2 linked regions of the Prochlorococcus marinus XMU1406 genome follow. The protein of the gene in region 2 binds, or shares a complex with, the protein of the main gene of each other region. Links are inferred from orthologs where the notes say so. Each region holds a gene or a part of one and is shown on either strand. Other genes may lie near its edges. The genes, in order: tsaE and tsaD.

Region 1 (9,034 bases), on a different replicon or contig from region 2:
TATAGGTTTTAATATTCAATATACTTCAATAGTAAATTTTTTATCATCTTTTTTTTTAGGAATTTTAATAGCATTAAATTTTATTAATAACGAAATATTAGTGTTATTTTATAGCGGTTTTTTAGGATGTTTTAGTACATTTTCTTCCTTTATATATCAACTATTTATCCTATTTAAAAAGAGACAATTCTTAAGATTATTTTTCCACTACATTGAAGTGATAATTTTTACTTTCTTATTCTTTTGTTTTGGTTATTTTCTTATTCAATTTTTTTTGAAGTGAAAATAAATAATTTTATTTATGTTCTTTTGGCTGCCTACTTGGCAACTTTCCTGAGATTATTTATAAATAATAACTTTATTATTTCAATAATTGGATCATTTATGGTGGGTTTTTTTATCAGTAAAAGATTAAGTAATTCAATAAAAAAAATTTTATTCAGTGGTTTTTTTTCTTGCTTTACATCATTTAGCGGATTTATATATTTTTTGTACAAAATTTTTAATCAAGGGGATTGGATAAGATTTATAATTTTTTTTAATTTAATCATTATTGTAAATTTATTCACAATGTTTTGCGGGTTCTGGATAAGTAGAAAAATTACTTAGATTTCATATAATAGTGTTGTTACTTTGAACAGGGATTATATTTATGAAGGAAAATAATCTTGAAACAGTTACATCCTTATCTACTGATTTAAGTACACGAGAAAACATTACTATACAACTTGAAGAATTGCTTATCGCGGGAAATTATGATGAGGCAAAGCTGCTTTTAGAGCCTTCTCAACCGGTTGATATTGCAGATGCTATTGGAAGCCTTCCACAAATATTGCAGGCATTAGCATTTCGATTATTAAAGAAAAATGAAGCAATTGAGGTTTATGAATATTTAGATCCAGTAGTTCAGCAAACTTTATTAGAAAGACTTCGTTCAGGAGAAGTTTTAGAAATCGTTGAAAAAATGTCTCCTGATGATAGGGTTCAACTCTTTGATGAATTACCTGCAAAAGTTGTACGCAAATTTCTATCTGCTCTTAGTCCTGGTGAAAGAAAAGTAACAGCTGAATTACTTGGATATGAGCCTGAAACTGCTGGAAGATTAATGACAACTGAATTTATAGATCTTAAAGAGATGCAAACAGCATCTGAGGCTCTTGCCATAGTTAGAAAAAGAGCTCCATTTACTGAAACTATCTATAGCCTATACGTTACAGATAAAGAAAGACATTTAACTGGTATTCTTTCTTTAAGAGACCTTGTAACTGCTGATCCTTCTAAGCCAATTGGAGACGTTATGACAAGAGATGTAGTTAATATTTCTACCAATACGAATCAAGAAGAGGTTGCTCGAGCAATACAAAGATATGATTTTTTAGCACTCCCGGTTGTTGATAGAGAAAAAAGACTTGTTGGGATAGTAACTGTCGATGATTTAATTGATGTTATAGAACAAGAAGCTACAAGAGATATTTATGCAGCAGGGGCAGTACAACCTGGAGATGAAGATGATTATTTCCAAAGTAGTTTGTTTACGATTGCTCGAAGAAGAATTTTATGGTTATTAATTTTGGTTTTTGCAAATGGTTTAACGACAAAAGTTATAGCTATGAATGACCAAATATTAAAGGAAATAGTTTTATTAGCTGCATTTATTCCACTTCTTATAGGCACTGGGGGAAATGTTGGAGCTCAAAGTTCAACGGTTGTCATTAGAGGTTTAAGTACTCAAAAATTGAAGTCTCTTGGTGCAATTAAGGCAGTATTTAAGGAGGCAATAACAGGCGCTCTTTTAGGAGTTTTAATGATGCTTGTAGTATTTCCCTTCGCTTGGTGGCAAGGAGAAGGACCTTTGATCGCCTCTGCGGTGGGGATAAGTTTAATATCTATAACAACTTTAGCTGCTACAACAGGAGCGATCCTCCCTTTGTTGTTTGACAGAATGAAATTGGATCCAGCTTTAATGTCTTCTCCTTTTATTACAACTGTCACTGATATTGCTGGTGTATTTATTTATCTCAGTACGGCAAAATGGCTATTAAGCTCTTCATTAGTCTGAATTGACTAGGTATTTATTCTCATTTTTGTAAAAATGTGGATTTTTTTGTTTAACTTTACATTTCTTAATGGTATTGTTTACAAAACAACATTTAATCTTCATGTCTTCTGAAACAATAAGTGAAAATAAATTAGCATCAATCGCAACTATAAAAGCTAGTAATGATGTAGATCTTGTTCGATCATACTTAAGGGATATTGGAAGAGTTCCTTTACTCTCGCATGAGCAAGAAATTACTCTAGGTCGACAAGTTCAAGAGTACATGGAAGTTGAAAGAGCAGAATTGGAAATTATTGAATTTACAGGAGATAAGCCTAGTATTGATGATTTATCAAATAAATTAGACTTATCTACGTCAATAATAAAAAAAAGATTGAGAGCTGGACAGAGAGCTAAAGAAAGGATGGTTGCAGCTAACTTAAGATTGGTTGTAAGTGTTGCAAAAAAATATACAAAAAGAAATATGGAACTTTTGGACTTAATTCAGGAGGGAACTATAGGACTAGTGAGGGGAGTTGAAAAATTTGATCCGGCCAGAGGATACAAGTTTTCAACATATGCATATTGGTGGATTAGGCAAGGTATTACAAGAGCAATAGCTGAAAAAAGTCGGGCAATAAGGCTGCCAATTCATATAACTGAAATGTTGAATAAGTTAAAAAAAGGTCAAAGAGAGCTCAGTCAAGAAATGTCTAGAACTCCAACTGTAAGCGAGCTTGCGAAATACGTAGAGCTTCCCGAAGATGACGTTAAAGATTTAATGTGTAAAGCTGGGCAGCCAGTCAGTCTTGAAACTAAAGTTGGTGATGGTGAAGACACTGTTTTGTTAGATTTACTGGCAGGGGGCGAGGATTTGCCAGACGAACAAATAGAGATGGATTGTATGAGAGGTGATTTGCATTCTCTTTTACATCAATTACCTGATCTGCAATGTAGAGTTTTAAGGATGAGATACGGAATGGATGGCGATGAGCCAATGTCTCTTACAGGGATAGGAAGGGTACTAGGGATAAGCAGAGATCGAGTAAGAAACCTAGAAAGAGATGGATTAAGAGGCTTGAGAAGACTTAGTGATAATGTCGAAGCTTATTTTGTTTCTTGAATAAATTCATTTATTAATTTATTTGTTTTTTCAGGTTCTTCATCATGAGGACAATGACCAGCCCCATTAATAATATCTAATCTCTTAATATTTTTGAATTCTTTCTTCCACTCTTTTGCTTCATTTAAAGATTCCCAAGGATCTTTTTCTCCCCAAATTAATTGAATGGGGGCATCAACTTTATCAAAAAGGTCAGTAGCAAGATAGTCATCAAATAAGTTAATAAAACCACGAAATGCTTCTTTAGAGTTTTCCCTTTGTGAGGGTTGATAAAGTATTTCAATCAATTCTTTATCGATATTCTTTCCTGAAGGGTAGGCTTGTTCAAGTATTTTCTTTATAACTTTTGGATTAGCAGCTCTTGTAAAAAGTGTATTACTAATTACTCTTTGTCTGACTATTGTTTTAAGGATGGGTCTAAGTAGATTCATTAAGATATCACTTTTTTGTAAACGTTTATCATCCATAGTTCTTTGTGCACAATCAATCAAAATGACACCTTTGCAACTATCTTTGAGGATTTCAGCAGCTTTCAATGCAATAACACCACCAATTGAATTTCCTACCAAGTAAACAGGAGATTTTATTACCTCTGCACAAAACGTTGATATTTGATTACCCCATAAGTCAAAAGAATATTTAATTGAGTTTTCTTTATAAGGTTCATAATTTAATAAAGCACTAGGCTGACTGCTTTTCCCAAATCCTAATAAGTCAATTGCGTAGCAGTTAGAAAGTTTACCAAGAAAATCTTGATTATATCTCCAATGGTTTTTTGATGCCCCAAACCCATGAACTAATAAAATTTTAATATTTTTTTCAGAAGTAGATTCTCTTGATAAAGACCAAGAAATTTCCCAATTTTTCCACTCCCAAATTTCAGATTTATTTAAAGACACTATGAAAATTCTTTTAATTAAACTTTAATTCAAAAAAAAATTATTCGTTTTTAATAAATTATTCTTAGTTAAGAAAAAGCGTTCATTTTATGAAAAAGAAAAAGGTCATATGTATTGGAGAGGCTTTAATAGACAGAATAAGAAATAAGTCAAATCAGGGATTTACAGATTTTTTGGGTGGTGCGCCGGCTAATGTTGCTTGTGCATTAAGAAAATTAAAAATTGATTCAACATTCATAGGATGTTTGGGTAGTGATGATTATGGAAAAAAATTTATTAAGCAATTTAATAAATTGGACGTTAATTTAGATTTCTTGCAATTAGATAATGATTCATCTACTCGCGTGGTTAATGTAGATAGAGATCAATTTGGAGATCGTTTTTTTTCAGGCTTTGAGGAAAGTTCACATGCATGCTTTGCAGACGAAGTTCTTAGTAAGAAATTAATTGAAAAAGAAATTTTAAATTTGGAGAAATCTTTTCTAGAAACAAAATATTTGGTTACGGGAACGATTTTATTATCATCTCCAATATCGGCAGAGACTATTTTTTTTCTTCTTGAACAGGCTAAAAAATTTGAAGTCAAAATAGTCATTGATTTGAATTGGAGAGAGGTCTTTTGGGATCATTCAAGTTTTTCATCAGAAATTAGTAAAGCCGCGAGAGTTAATTTAATAAAGAAATTTTTAAATCATGCAAATGTTTTAAAACTTGCTAAGGAAGAAGCAACTTTGTTTTTTGAGGATGAAAATCCCTTGTTAATATCTCAACAATTGTCTAACAGACCAGATGTAGTAATAACTGATGGAAAAAATCCCGTTGTATGGTATATCAATGGATTACAGGGAATTACCGAAATTCCTGCTTCACAAAAAATTGTTGATACAACTGGTGCAGGCGATGCTTTTTTAGCAGGCTTAATTTCAAAATTAATTTCTTTTGGCTATCCTTCAAAGCAACTAGAGATAGAAGATTTTATTAAGTTCGCAGGTGTTTGTGGATTATTAACTTGTCTTGGTGAAGGCGCCATCGAGCAACAGCCATATTATGAGAAGGTTAATAAATTTTTGGGATCTCTTATTTCGTAGTGTCTTCCATAATTTTTTGCGTAACTAATTTCTATTTTCCAAAAATTATTAATAACTGGTTCTACCAATTCTGGCCATTCAACAACTAAAATAGCTCGTCTTTGTATTGCCTCTTCTTCTTCTGAAAAAAAAACTTCTTTTGCTGAAGAAACATTTTCTAACCTGTATAAATCAAGGTGAATTAGTGGGATTTTTCCAGAGTTATAGTGATGCGATAAAGCAAATGTAGGGCTTGTAATGTCCTCAGAGATTGATAAGCCTTGAGCAATCCCTTGCACAAATGAAGTTTTCCCAGCCCCAATAGGACCCTGTAATAAAACAATTGATTGGGGATTTAATTTGTGTGAGAGTTTTTTTCCTAAATTTATAGTTTCTTTTAAATTCTCAACAAACACAAAATTGTACAAAAATCATCTATAGTTTAATAGAAAAACAATTTATTAGATATGGTTATAGCCAATTCAGTTAAAACCTCTACACCAAACTACGTTATTGCTGATATCTCCTTATCAGATTTTGGCCGTAAAGAAATTAAGATTGCCGAAACGGAAATGCCAGGATTAATGGCACTTAGAGATAAATATCAATCTGAGAAGCCACTCAAAGGTGCGAAAATAGCTGGGAGTCTTCATATGACTATTCAGACAGCAGTATTAATAGAAACTCTTGTTGATCTTGGTGCAGAAGTAAAATGGGCTTCATGTAATATTTTTTCAACTCAAGATCATGCGGCTGCTGCCATAGCAGATCAAGGAATTTCTGTATATGCAAAAAAAGGTGAGACTCTTGTTGAATACTGGCAGTATACCCACTATATCCTTGATTGGGGTTCAGACTCTCCAAACATGATTCTTGATGATGGGGGAGATGCAACTGGCTTATTAATACTTGGTAGTAAAGCAGAAAAAGATTTATCTGTTTTAGATAATCCCGGTAATGAAGAAGAAATTGCTTTATTCAATTCTATTAAGTCCAAGTTGAAAAATGATAGTGACTTTTATTCTAGAATTAAGAGTAATATCATTGGTGTTACTGAAGAAACTACAACGGGAGTTGCAAGACTTTATCAACTTCAAAAGCAAAATGCTTTACCATTTCCTGCTATCAACGTTAATGATTCAGTAACTAAGAGCAAATTTGATAATTTATATGGCTGTCGAGAATCTCTAGTTGACAGCATAAAGCGTGCCACTGATGTGATGATTGCTGGGAAGGTTGCTTTAGTAATGGGTTTTGGAGATGTAGGTAAAGGATCAGCCCAGTCTTTAAGAGGACTTGGTGCAATTGTAAAAGTTGCTGAAGTGGATCCAATTTGTGCTCTTCAAGCAGCAATGGAAGGTTTTAGCGTAGTTACACTAGACGATGTCGTGGAAGATATAGATATATTTGTTACTGCAACTGGGAACTATCAGGTAATAACAAACGAAAATCTTGTCAAGATGAAAGATGAGGCCATAGTATGTAATATCGGCCATTTTGATAATGAAATTGATGTGGCTTCATTGAAAGATTATCCATGGGAAAATATTAAGCCGCAGGTTGATCACATAACTTTACCGAGTGGCAATAAAATAATTCTTTTAGCTGAAGGTAGATTAGTTAACTTAGGATGTGCTACTGGACATCCAAGTTTTGTTATGAGTAATTCTTTTACTAATCAAGTATTAGCTCAAATTGAACTTTTCAATAAGTCAGAAAAATATACAAATGAGGTTTATGTTTTACCAAAACATTTAGACGAAATGGTAGCTAGATTACATCTTGATAAAATTGGCGCAAAATTAACAAAATTAACTAAGGAACAAGCTGATTATATTAATGTTTCTGTTGAAGGACCTTATAAACCAGAGCTTTATAGATATTAAGTTTGAGTTTAATTTTTGTAAATTTTCTTACTTCAATACCCGACTATATTAGTTTGGCTGTTGAAAAGAATTCAACAATTGCATACCTTACTATTTGTTTGGCTATGTTTTTAGAAAACATAATACCTCCAATTCCTTCGGAAATAATAATGCCCTTGGGAGGGTTTTTCGTTTATCAACAAAAATTAAATTTCTATATTTTAGTTTTTTCCGGATTAATTGGAACTATTTTAGGGTCATTGCCTTGGTATTATTTAGGTAGATTAGTAAATGAAAAAAGACTTTCAACTTTTCTAAATAAAAAAGGAAAATATCTGGGTATATCTTCTAATGATTTAAGTAAAAGTAAAAGGTGGTTTGATAAATACGGGGTTTCTTTAGTTTTTTGGGGTCGATTAGTACCAGGTATAAGAACTTTAATCTCAGTTCCCGCTGGTATAGAACTTATGCCATTAAGAAAATTTTTGATTTGGACTACATGTGGGAGCTTGATATGGGTAGCACTTCTAACTTATGCAGGTTATTTATTTGGTGAAAATTATACAATCATTGAAACTTACTTAGATCAAATCAAATATGTTTTAAAGCCAATTTTAATTTTAATTTTCTTATATTTTTTTATAAGAATATTTATTAGATTTTTTAAAAAAAAGAGAGCTTAAAAAGGGATTTCACTTGAATTACTACTATTAGAATATTGGTTATTATCGGACTCTTTTCGGGAGCCTAGTAAGTTTAATCTATCTACCCTAACAACTGGCTTATATCTATCTTCCCCAGTATTTTTATCTTTCCAACTATCAATTTTAAAGCTTCCTGTAATTCCAATTAAAGATCCTTTTTTAACGTAATCTGCGGCTATTTGTGCTTGCTTACCCCATATTTCTAAATTAAACCAGTCGGGCTCTTCATCTCTGCTTCTTCTGTTAACTGCAAGAGTGAAATTTGCTACGATACTGCCAGATTCAAAATATCTGACATCTGGTTCTCGCCCTGCTCTGCCTACAAGGTTAATAGTGTTAATTTCCATAATTTTTTTTTTTTATACTACTCATATTTCCAGGTTCTGCTCAAAGTTTTGCGTGCTATTCATAACTAAACGACAGAATTATGAGAGCTTACTAAAAAATAGATATATTATTTATAAAAGGAATTCTTATTGTGATTTTTAACAGATTTAAATTTTCTAGAGATATTGGCATAGATTTGGGAACGGCCAATACTCTTATACACGTATCAGGAAAGGGCGTTGTTTTACAAGAGCCTTCTGTGGTAGCTATGGATTTAGAAGAAGGTATACCATTAGCTGTTGGTCAAGAAGCAAAGTTAATGCTTGGAAGGACCCCTGGCAATATAAGAGCAGTAAGACCACTAAGGGATGGTGTTATCGCAGATTTTGATGCTGCAGAACAAATGATAAAAACATTTATCCAAAAATGTAACGAAGGCAAGGGGATAGTAGCCCCAAGAATAGTGATTGGTATTCCAAGTGGAGTTACTAGTGTTGAGCGAAGAGCAGTAAGAGAAGCTGGATTAGCCGGAGCTAGAGAAGTTCATTTAATTGATGAACCCGTTGCAGCAGCAATAGGAGCATCATTGCCAGTAACAGAGCCAATTGGAACTATGATTGTCGATATTGGTGGAGGTACTACTGAAGTTGCAGTATTAAGTTTAGGTGGAACTGTATTGAGTGAGTCGGTTCGAATTGCTGGTGATGAAATAAATGAATCAATTGCACTATATCTTAAAAAAGTTCACAACTTAGTTGTTGGAGAGAGAACTGCAGAAGATATCAAAATTAAAATTGGATCTGCATTTCCAGATGACGATTTTGATAAAACTACTTTAGAGGTTAGAGGTCTACATCTTTTATCTGGTCTACCTAGGTCAGTCACTTTGACATCAGGAGAAATTAGAGAAGCCATGGCTGAAACACTTAGCAAAATAGTGGAAGCTGTAAAAAGAACTTTAGAGCGAACCCCCCCGGAACTTGCTGCAGACATAGTTGATAGGGGGATTAT
Region 2 (9,007 bases):
TTATCCAATCTCTCCTTATCTATAACTTCTCTTTTACCTACAATAAAACCTGCCGCGACAGAGGCCGGCAAACCTGATTCTGGTAAAAAATATTCGCAAATTCCATACACAAGGAAAATAAATCCAAGGGTAACTTGAAGCTCTATACCAAATGAGGCTTCATTTTTTATTTTTTTTAAAATTTCTGATAGTAACCATCCTGCACTTAATCCAATTAAGACTCCTCCCCCTAATCTTTGCATTAATGCTATAAATACATCGTTAATCCCGCGTAGGTCCCCTAAAGTCAGTTCTAAAAGAAGTAATGCCAGCACTGCACCAATTGGTTCGAGCAACAAGCCCTCAGCTTTTAAAACTTCCGAGAGAGGGGAAGCTAATTTTATTTGTTCCACTAATGGAGAGACAACTGTTGGCCCAGTAGCTAGAACGATGGCGCTATATATTCCTGCAACTTGCCATGAGAGTCCTGCAAACCAATGAGCAATAAAAATTCCAGCTGATAATGAAATAAAAAGTCTTACTAATGAAATTTTCAAAACAGTATTTCTTATATTCCCCTCAGGCAGTTTTAAATTTAGTCCCCCTTCAAATAGAACCAAACAGACTAAAAGCCCCACAATAGTTTCAAGCCCTTGCCCGAGATCTAAAGGCTCAACTAGTCCTAAACCTGATCTTCCAATGAATAATCCAGAAAGCAATAAAATAACAACACTTGGGAATCCTGTAAAAGAAGAAAATAATCGAGCACAAGCACCTGCAAATACAGTTATTCCCCAAAGTAATCCGAGCCTTTCAGGCGTCATATAAAATTATAAATAATAAAAATATTAATTATTTTGATTAAATCAATAATCTTATCTCAAGTCCATTAAATACAATAACTTTTTAATTTAATTAATATGCTGAATAAAACTGAATCCAATCAAATCTCTCAAAACTACTTTTAATTAAAAGAAATTTGATTTCTATTAAGAAAATTGACTTATTAAAGCAAGAATAATAAAAATTACTCCTATACCAACAGTCGCCATCCTTCCATTCCATATCTCAGCTTGAGGGGTAAAACCTCTTTTCCATAAATTTAGTTCATTTTTGTCCACGAAGTTTTTTGTTTCTTTAATCTCGATTTTAGGTTGTTTGTTCATTGAAGTTAAAAAGGAGGATTTTCTTCGTAAAGGGTATTTGTTTGTTCAATTGATAGTCTTCCTGCGACACCTAATTTAAGTGAACTTAAATGATCCTTAAATTTGATTCTGAACAAAGCCGCTGCTCCAATCATCGCCGCATTATCGGTACAAAGATTAAGGGGGGCTAAATGAACTTTAATAGATTTTTTACTAGCTTCACTAATCATCATCTTTCTTAATGTATTATTAGCGGCAACTCCTCCAACAACAACAATATTATCCAAGCAATGATCTTTTGCACATCTTATAGTTCTCTCTACCAAAACCTCTGCGACTACTCTCTCAAAACTGGCAGCAATGTCAGGAACTGGAACGGCCTTCCCATCTAAATTTATTTTCTCAACTAATCTTAATACAGCAGTTTTAAGACCACTAAAAGAGAAATCGTATTTAAGAAATCCACCTTTTTTATCAGAAATCCTACATTTTGGTAAATTGAATTTCATTGGGTCCCCATTTTTAGCAATCTTTTCAATTGCCGGACCTCCTGGATAACTAAGGCCTAATAGTCTGCCAACCTTATCAAAGGCTTCTCCAGCAGCATCATCAAAACTTTTCCCAAGTCTTTGCATTCCCATTCTATCGTCAACCTTGATCAATTCAGTATGCCCGCCGCTAACAAGTAATGTAAGAAAAGATTTCTTTGGATAGTTTTCTGAAAATAGAATTGAAGACAAATGTCCCTCCAAATGATGAATTCCCAAAAATGGTTTTGAATGTAACATGCAAAGTGATCTTGCAGTTATAGAGCCAACTCGTAAACAACCAACTAATCCAGGAGCTACAGTTGATGCAATATAATCGACTTCCTCAATTTTGATTTTTGATTCTTCTAAAGCCTTATCTAAAACAAAAGGTAATAACTCTAAATGCTTTCTAGCTGCTAGTTCAGGCACAACTCCTCCCCATTTTGAATGATCTTCAATTTGAGAGGCAATTATATTTGAATGTATTCTGAAAGTATCCCCAGTATTAGAAACTATTGAGACAGATGTCTCATCACAACTTGTTTCAATAGCTAAAACTTTGTGCATATTTGATTCAACTTGTTCTATTTTAATATTAATTTCTTACTTATCACACTATAAGGAATTAAAGATTGCAACCTATGAAATTCTTTTTTTCAATCATAACCTCAGTTTTTCTGTTCCTCGGAATTACTCCAATTGCTCTAGCTGCCAATGGGCCTGCCTTAAACGAAGATAGAGCTAGCACAGAATATACAGCTTCAGCCCTCACAAAATGCTCTGAAAATCCTAAATTCATTGAGAGAGCAAATTCTGCAACTACTCAAAAAGACATCGCAAGATTTGAGAGATACGGAAAAGCATCATGCGGAGATGATGGTCTTCCACATTTAATAATTGGACCTCCTCTTGAGCCATGGGGAGCCCTTTTAAATAGAGGTCATGAAGGAGATTTACTTATTCCCGGAGTATTGTTTATTTATATTGCTGGAATTATAGGTTGGTCAGGGAGAGAGTATCTGATTGAATCAAAAAAGACTAAGAATCCAGCAGATCTTGAGATCATTATTGACCTAGACTTAGCCAGAAAATGTCTTGTAAAAGGAGCCCAATGGCCTCTTCTAGCTAATAAACAAGGTAGAAATGGAGATTTAAGAGAAAAAGATAACAATATTACACTCAATGGTCCTCGCTAAACATCTTTAAAAAAACTTTCATAAAACAAATGTTCAAAATTCTAAACACAAAATTTGTCAGATCTGCCCCAGTGGTAGCAGCAATTTGGCTAAGCCTTACGGCTGGAATAATTATTGAATTTAATAGGTTTTTCCCAGATTTATTATTTCATCCAATGAGCTGATAAAGAGAAAATAATCAAGTTTTTATGAACTTGATTATTTTTTTTGCTGTTTCATCAACATTGTGATTTATTAATGCAAAATCAAATTGATTTGATACTGCAATCTCATAATTAGCCCTTGAGAGTCTTTTTTCAATTGCCTCTTCTTTTTCTGTACCTCTACTTCTTATTCTTCTTTCTAACTCTTCTTTATCTGGAGGAAGTAAAAATATTGACAGTGAATTAGGAAACTTATTTTTTATTTGCCTTGCACCCTCTACTTCAATTTCAAGTAGTACGGTAAATCCTTTTTTTATTTTCTCATTAACAGAAGACAAAGGCGTTCCATAGTAGTTTCCAGCGAATTGAGCCCATTCAAGGAACATTTTTTGTTCAATCATTTCTTTAAACTTATCTTGATTTAAAAAGTAGTAATTTTCTCCGTCCTTCTCTCCCTCTCTAGGTTCTCTAGTGGTTGCAGATATTGATAGCCAAAAATTTTTTTCTTTCCCTAATATTTCTTTAACAATTGTTCCTTTACCCACCCCGCTTGGTCCAGTAAGGATAATAAGTTTTTTTTGATTTTTCATATTAAATTTTTTACAGTAAAATAGACGTCTTGTGAATTAAATAGGAATAATGCAAAAAGGTGTTCCACAGATAATGGATATTACATCTATTAGGTCTGTCTTGCATTATTTAGCAAAGAACATCTTACCTACAAAGTTCGAAACTGCCCAACAACCTGAGCCTAATACAATTCAATTATGTTTCAGAGGAATTGATTCTCAAACATGGTTAGAAGTTTCATGGAATGGAGACTCTCCTAGAATACTAAAGATAAACAAGCCAGTAAAGATTGGAAGAGAAAGCACACTTTCTAAACAAATAAGATACGGATTAAAATATATGGCTTTAATTTCGATTGATCAAGATGATTTCGAGAGAGTTATAAAATTTAGTTTTGCAAAAAAACCTGGAGAAGAAATTGATAAGTATTTAATTTTTGAATTAATGGGAAAACATAGCAATATTTTTTATTTGGATAATAAACATAAGATAATTGCAGTTGGCAAACAAATTAAATCAAGTCAATCTAGTTTTAGAACAATTTCAACAGGATCAATTTATTCTGGCCCTCCAGTCAATCTCAAAAAACAACCTAGAGAAGATGAGTCTTTTCGATCATGGAAAGACTCAATTTCAATAGTTCCTGAGTCTTTGAAATACTGCTTAATAAATACCTATCAAGGAGTTAGCCCTATCCTCACAAAACAATTAGAGGTTTTTAGCAAAACTAGCAATTCGGAAATAATGGAAAAAAATATCGATTTCATTAACAATTCAGACTTAAAGGAGATATTTAAAAATTGGAAGATTTGGATAAATAGTTTTAAAAACAATAACTTTAACTTTTCCATGTTTAATAAAGATTTTTATTGCGTTTGGTTTGTTGATCAAGAAATTAATTGCAAAAATAAAATAGATTTATGCACCAGTTTAGAGAATTATTATGATTATCATCTAAAACAAAAAAAAATTGAATTATTGGAAAAGAAAATTGAAGGGATAATTTTTAAACAGACCAATACTGAGAAAAAGAATTTAAATATTCAATATGATCTTCTTTCAAAATCAGAAAACTACGAGGTATACAAAGAAAAAGCTGACAATATATTCACTTCAAATGAAATTAAAAAACGAGATGTTATTAAAGGACAAAAACTATATAAAAAGTCAAAAAAACTTAAGAGATCAAGAGAATTGATAAAAGAAAGATTAAGCATTTACAAAACAAATATAAAAAGATTAGATGAATTTACTACACTTCTAGAAAATCTAAATTCTTTAAATCATGAAAAACTTTTAACTAGAATCAAACTACTCGAAGAAATTATGGAAGAAATTTGTAACGAATTTAATATCAATATCAAGAGGCAAAGAGAAGATAACAAAAGTACATCTGAGATACAATCTTCACCAATTCAAGTTGACACTCCAACAGGATTGAAGCTTCAGATAGGGAGAAACATGAGGCAAAATGACTTAATTAGCTTTAAGTTCTCAAAAAAAGGCGATTTATGGTTTCATGCACAGGAATCACCAGGCAGTCATGTAGTTTTGAAGTCTTCATCTCAGGTAGCATCTGAACAAGATCTTCAAATAGCTGCAGATTTAGCTGCTTTATTTAGTAAGGCAAAAAGAAACATTAAAGTTCCAATTAATTTAGTAAAGATTAAAGATTTGCAGAAAATCAAAAAAGGAGGGCCGGGTTGCGTTTCCTTTAAAGATGGAGAAATTATTTGGGGAAATCCTACAAGAGGAGAAGATTACATTAAAAAAAATCTTAAAAGAGTAATTTAGTTTATAATAAAAAAAATTTTAAATTTAAATGTTTGATTTTCTTTTGGGCACTCATGAATTTTTAGGAAATCATAGTTTTCCAGAATTTATTGTTGGATATCTATTTGGTGCTGCATTAATAATAGGAGCTCCTACTGTTTTCTTACTACTTGCATTCGTAAGCGCATTAATGAAAACAAATGGGAAAATGGGTGGATATAGAGAATATGAAACATATGGTGAATCATCCCTAAATGATGCCCCTCCTTTCTTATTACCAGATCCAACTAATCCTAAATTAGGCAAATAATTAAATTTATCGAAAAATAAATTTGAATTTGATGGTAGTAATTTTAAACCCCTTTTTTTACAAAATCTTTATCAAATAATAATGAGTGGTATAGGTCAAAGTGAAAATAAACTGTCAGATTCTATGACTTTTAGCGATCATTTAGACGAGCTTCGTCAAAGGATACTAAACTCAATTTACTCAATACTTATTTCAATATTTTTTAGTTTTCTCATCATCAAGCCATTAATATCTTTTTTGGAAATCCCAGCAGGCGATATTCATTTACTCCAACTTGCTCCAGGAGAGTTTTTATTCGTTGCTATTAAAGTTGCAGGTTACAGCGGATTGATAGTTTCAATGCCTTATATTTTTTATCAAATAATACTATTCATTTCTCCTGGCTTAACAAAACAAGAAAAAAGCCTTATCTTGCCAGCGGTTTTTGGTTCAGGTCTTCTGTTTTTTTTAGGATTAATTTTTTCATGGTGGTTATTAGTCCCTGCAGCAATAAATTTCTTTATTACTTTCGGTGCTGATATTGTTGAACCAACTTGGTCTATAGAAAGATATTTTGATTTTGTTCTCTTATTAATGTCTAGCACTGCAATAGCTTTTCAATTACCAGTATTACAATTTATTCTTGGTTCTCTTGGAATAATTACAACAGAAAAAATGATTTCGAATTGGAAGATAGTTGTAATCTCCTCCGCAATCTTATCTGCAGTGATTACCCCTTCAACAGACCCATTGACAATGTCGTTGCTATCTATATCGATTGTGTTTTTATTTTTTGTGGGTACTGGATTAACTTACTTATCAGAAAATCTTAAGTCAAAAACTCTTTCATCTTCTCATTAAGATTTAATTGCAAGCTGACAGCTCTGCCTAACCTTGGCTTAGAATTGACTTTCTTTAGCCATTCCCTTACTTCTTCTGAATATCCACTTCTATTTAAAATCTCGATTTTATCAGCTATCGATTTTTTATATTCATCTTCACTTAAAGGAAATGATTCCTGACCAAGAAATCCCCACATCATTTGAAAATAAACAAATTTTCCTCTTCTAAAGAGTCTAAAATCATATTTCTTTCCCCAACGATGAATCAAATAATGGATAACTTCATCTACTAGTAATGGGTTCATTTAAATCGATTAATTAAGACTTCCTAAACTTTTACTTTAAATTATTAAAAGTCCTATCTATTTGCAACAGAAATTGAACAATTTGATTCATAATAACTAATAAATAACAGAACCAAGTAGCGAATGACTCAATTAAGTTCCAATGATGTCCCTTCAATGGGTCGAAGGCAATTTATGAATCTTCTTACATTTGGTACTGCAACTGGTGTAGCTTTAGGAGCCCTTTACCCCGTCGCAAATTATTTCATGCCTTTAAGAGCAGGTGGTGGTGGTGGTGGAACTTCTGCTAAAGATGAATTAGGGAATCCAATAACTAAGACAGGTTGGTTAGCTACCCATCAAGCAGGAGATAGAAGCCTAGTGCAGGGTCTCAAGGGAGATCCAACTTATTTAATAGTTAATGAGGGTGGTGAAATAGGAGAATTTGGTTTAAATGCAATTTGTACTCATTTAGGTTGCGTTGTCCCATGGGATAGTGGTGCTAATAAATTTATATGTCCTTGTCATGGCAGTCAGTACGATACAAATGGGAAGGTAGTCAGAGGGCCAGCTCCTTTATCTTTAGCCCTAGCTCATGTTGATATTGAAGATGATGCTGTACTCGTTAAGCAATGGTCAGAAACTGACTTTAGAACTAATGAAAATCCATGGTGGGCATAAAAAAATGAAAGGTCTTAAAAATCAAATCATGAAAAAAACAAGTCTATTTATCTGTACGCTGCTTTTCATTTCGAGCATTGTATTTTATCCAAGTATCACTTTTGCTTATCCATTTTGGGCTCAGCAAAACTACGAATCCCCAAGAGAAGCCACAGGAAAGATAGTCTGTGCAAATTGTCATCTAGCTCAGATGCCTACAATTGCAGAGGTTCCTCAATCTGTTGGAGCAGACAGTGTCTTCAAAGCTGTAGTCAAAATACCCTACAAAAATGACTTAAAAGAGATCGGTGCTGATGGTTCTGAAGTTCCATTACAAGTTGGTGCTGTTGTAATGCTGCCTGATGGTTTTAAACTTGCCCCACAAGAAAGATGGACCGAAGAAATTAAAGAGGAGACAGAAGGGGTTTATTTCACTAATTACAGTGAAGAGAAAGATAATATCATTATTGTCGGACCTTTACCTGGCGATACCAACAAAGAAATCGTTTTCCCTGTGCTTTCCCCTGATCCATCCACTAATAAAGAATATCACTATGGAAAATACTCGTTACATATCGGGGGCAACAGAGGAAGAGGACAGGTATACCCAACTGGAGACAAAAGCAATAATGTAGTTTTCACTTCTTCCACCTCGGGAACTATAAATTCAATAGAAACAATTGAAGATGGTAGCTATAAGGTCAATATAGAAAACGAGAATGGCGAGATAACTACTGAAGCAGTTCCTATTGGTCCTCAACTTATCGTAAAAGCACAAGACAAGATTAATGCAGGTGACCCCCTTACTAATGATCCCAACGTTGGCGGCTTTGGGCAATTAGATGCTGAGGTTGTACTTCAGAGCCCTTATAGAGTAATTGGATTGATTGCATTCTTTATTGGTGTAGGTCTAACCCAAATACTTCTAGTATTAAAGAAAAAACAAGTAGAAAAAGTGCAAGCAGCAGAGGGTATCTAACTTTCTTTAAATGCTTATATTTCAAGCTTTTATACAATCTCCAGGAGAAACTTTTTTAAATTTAGGATTTCTAACTATTAGATGGTATGGATTGCTTATTTCGGTTTCAGTTTTAATAGGCCTATTTATCTCTAAAAAACTAGCAAAAGCAAGAAATATTAACCCAGAGTATATTAGTGAAATACTTCCATCATTAATAATCTTTTCAATAATTGGAGCTAGAGCTTATTACGTAATTTTTGAGTGGAGACAATATAGTGGAGAGAGCTTTTTTACTTCTTTAGAATTATTCAATAAGATCATTAAAATACCTTCTTTTCTTGCAGTTTGGGAAGGAGGAATAGCAATTCATGGAGGTCTAATTGGAGGATTAATATCTATAATCTTTTTCTGTAGATCGAAAAAAATTAATTTAAAAACTTTTATAGATATATTAATACCCTCGATTATTCTTGGACAATCAATAGGAAGGTGGGGAAATTTTTTTAATAATGAAGCCTTTGGAGTTCCTACAAATTTGCCTTGGAAATTATTTATACCTATTCAAAATAGGCCTTTAGAATTTCTTAATTATGAATTTTTTCATCCTACATTTCTCTATGAGTCATTTTGGAATC

Evidence for each region.
Region 1: the proteins of tsaD (region 2) and tsaE are in contact, whole or in part, in a crystal structure (PDB 6N9A), measured with the Thermotoga maritima proteins. The link is inferred for Prochlorococcus marinus XMU1406 from one-to-one orthologs. Residues at the interface, in WP_004082750.1 of Thermotoga maritima: Cys10, Asp11, Arg49, His50, Leu82, Gly84, Gly135, Gly136, Glu154, Thr155, Leu156, Asp157, Asp158, Ser159, Glu162, Asp165, Lys166, Arg169, Leu170, Tyr175, Lys213, Thr214, Leu217, Tyr218, Gln221, Arg222, Asn324; in WP_004082108.1 of Thermotoga maritima: Leu37, Gly38, Lys46, Lys57, Val59, Lys60, Ser61, Thr63, Phe64, Thr65, Leu66, Met67, Val69, Pro71, Tyr82, Arg83, Leu84, Asp86, Asp88, Phe89, Asp93, Ile128, Asp130, Glu131, Arg134.

Annotation. Positions count from the first base shown.
Region 1 is NZ_JAAORG010000003.1:470,348-479,381, reverse strand. What follows is about bases 3,825-6,652. They hold tsaE (tRNA (adenosine(37)-N6)-threonylcarbamoyltransferase complex ATPase subunit type 1 TsaE), read right to left. Parts: upstream 5,544-6,652; coding sequence 5,106-5,543; downstream 3,825-5,105. Other genes in these bases: ahcY (adenosylhomocysteinase), read left to right, coding at 5,595-6,652; HA149_RS09030 (carbohydrate kinase family protein), read left to right, coding at 4,150-5,148; HA149_RS09035 (alpha/beta fold hydrolase), read right to left, coding at 3,825-4,060. Outside these bases: HA149_RS09055 (CrcB family protein), read left to right, coding at 1-283; HA149_RS09050 (CrcB family protein), read left to right, coding at 280-609; mgtE (magnesium transporter), read left to right, coding at 653-2,059; HA149_RS09040 (RpoD/SigA family RNA polymerase sigma factor), read left to right, coding at 2,160-3,161; more of HA149_RS09035, read right to left, coding at 3,146-3,824; more of ahcY, read left to right, coding at 6,653-7,013; HA149_RS09015 (DedA family protein), read left to right, coding at 7,016-7,675; HA149_RS09010 (single-stranded DNA-binding protein), read right to left, coding at 7,672-8,043; HA149_RS09005 (rod shape-determining protein), read left to right, coding at 8,175-9,034. UniProt on the Escherichia coli protein: Required for the formation of a threonylcarbamoyl group on adenosine at position 37 (t(6)A37) in tRNAs that read codons beginning with adenine.
Region 2 is NZ_JAAORG010000001.1:421,174-430,180, reverse strand. The notes cover bases 187-2,987. They hold tsaD (tRNA (adenosine(37)-N6)-threonylcarbamoyltransferase complex transferase subunit TsaD), read right to left. Parts: upstream 2,222-2,987; coding sequence 1,151-2,221; downstream 187-1,150. Other genes in these bases: psaJ (photosystem I reaction center subunit IX), read left to right, coding at 2,880-2,987; HA149_RS02460 (Photosystem I reaction center subunit III), read left to right, coding at 2,296-2,850; HA149_RS02470 (high light inducible protein), read right to left, coding at 969-1,145; HA149_RS02475 (cation:proton antiporter), read right to left, coding at 187-803. Also shown: more of HA149_RS02475, read right to left, coding at 1-186; more of psaJ, read left to right, coding at 2,988-3,014; gmk (guanylate kinase), read right to left, coding at 3,029-3,583; HA149_RS02445 (NFACT RNA binding domain-containing protein), read left to right, coding at 3,657-5,357; HA149_RS02440 (hypothetical protein), read left to right, coding at 5,386-5,646; twin-arginine translocase subunit TatC, read left to right, coding at 5,728-6,486; HA149_RS02430 (DUF3067 family protein), read right to left, coding at 6,455-6,772; petC (cytochrome b6-f complex iron-sulfur subunit), read left to right, coding at 6,896-7,432; petA (cytochrome f), read left to right, coding at 7,458-8,390; lgt (prolipoprotein diacylglyceryl transferase), read left to right, coding at 8,401-9,007.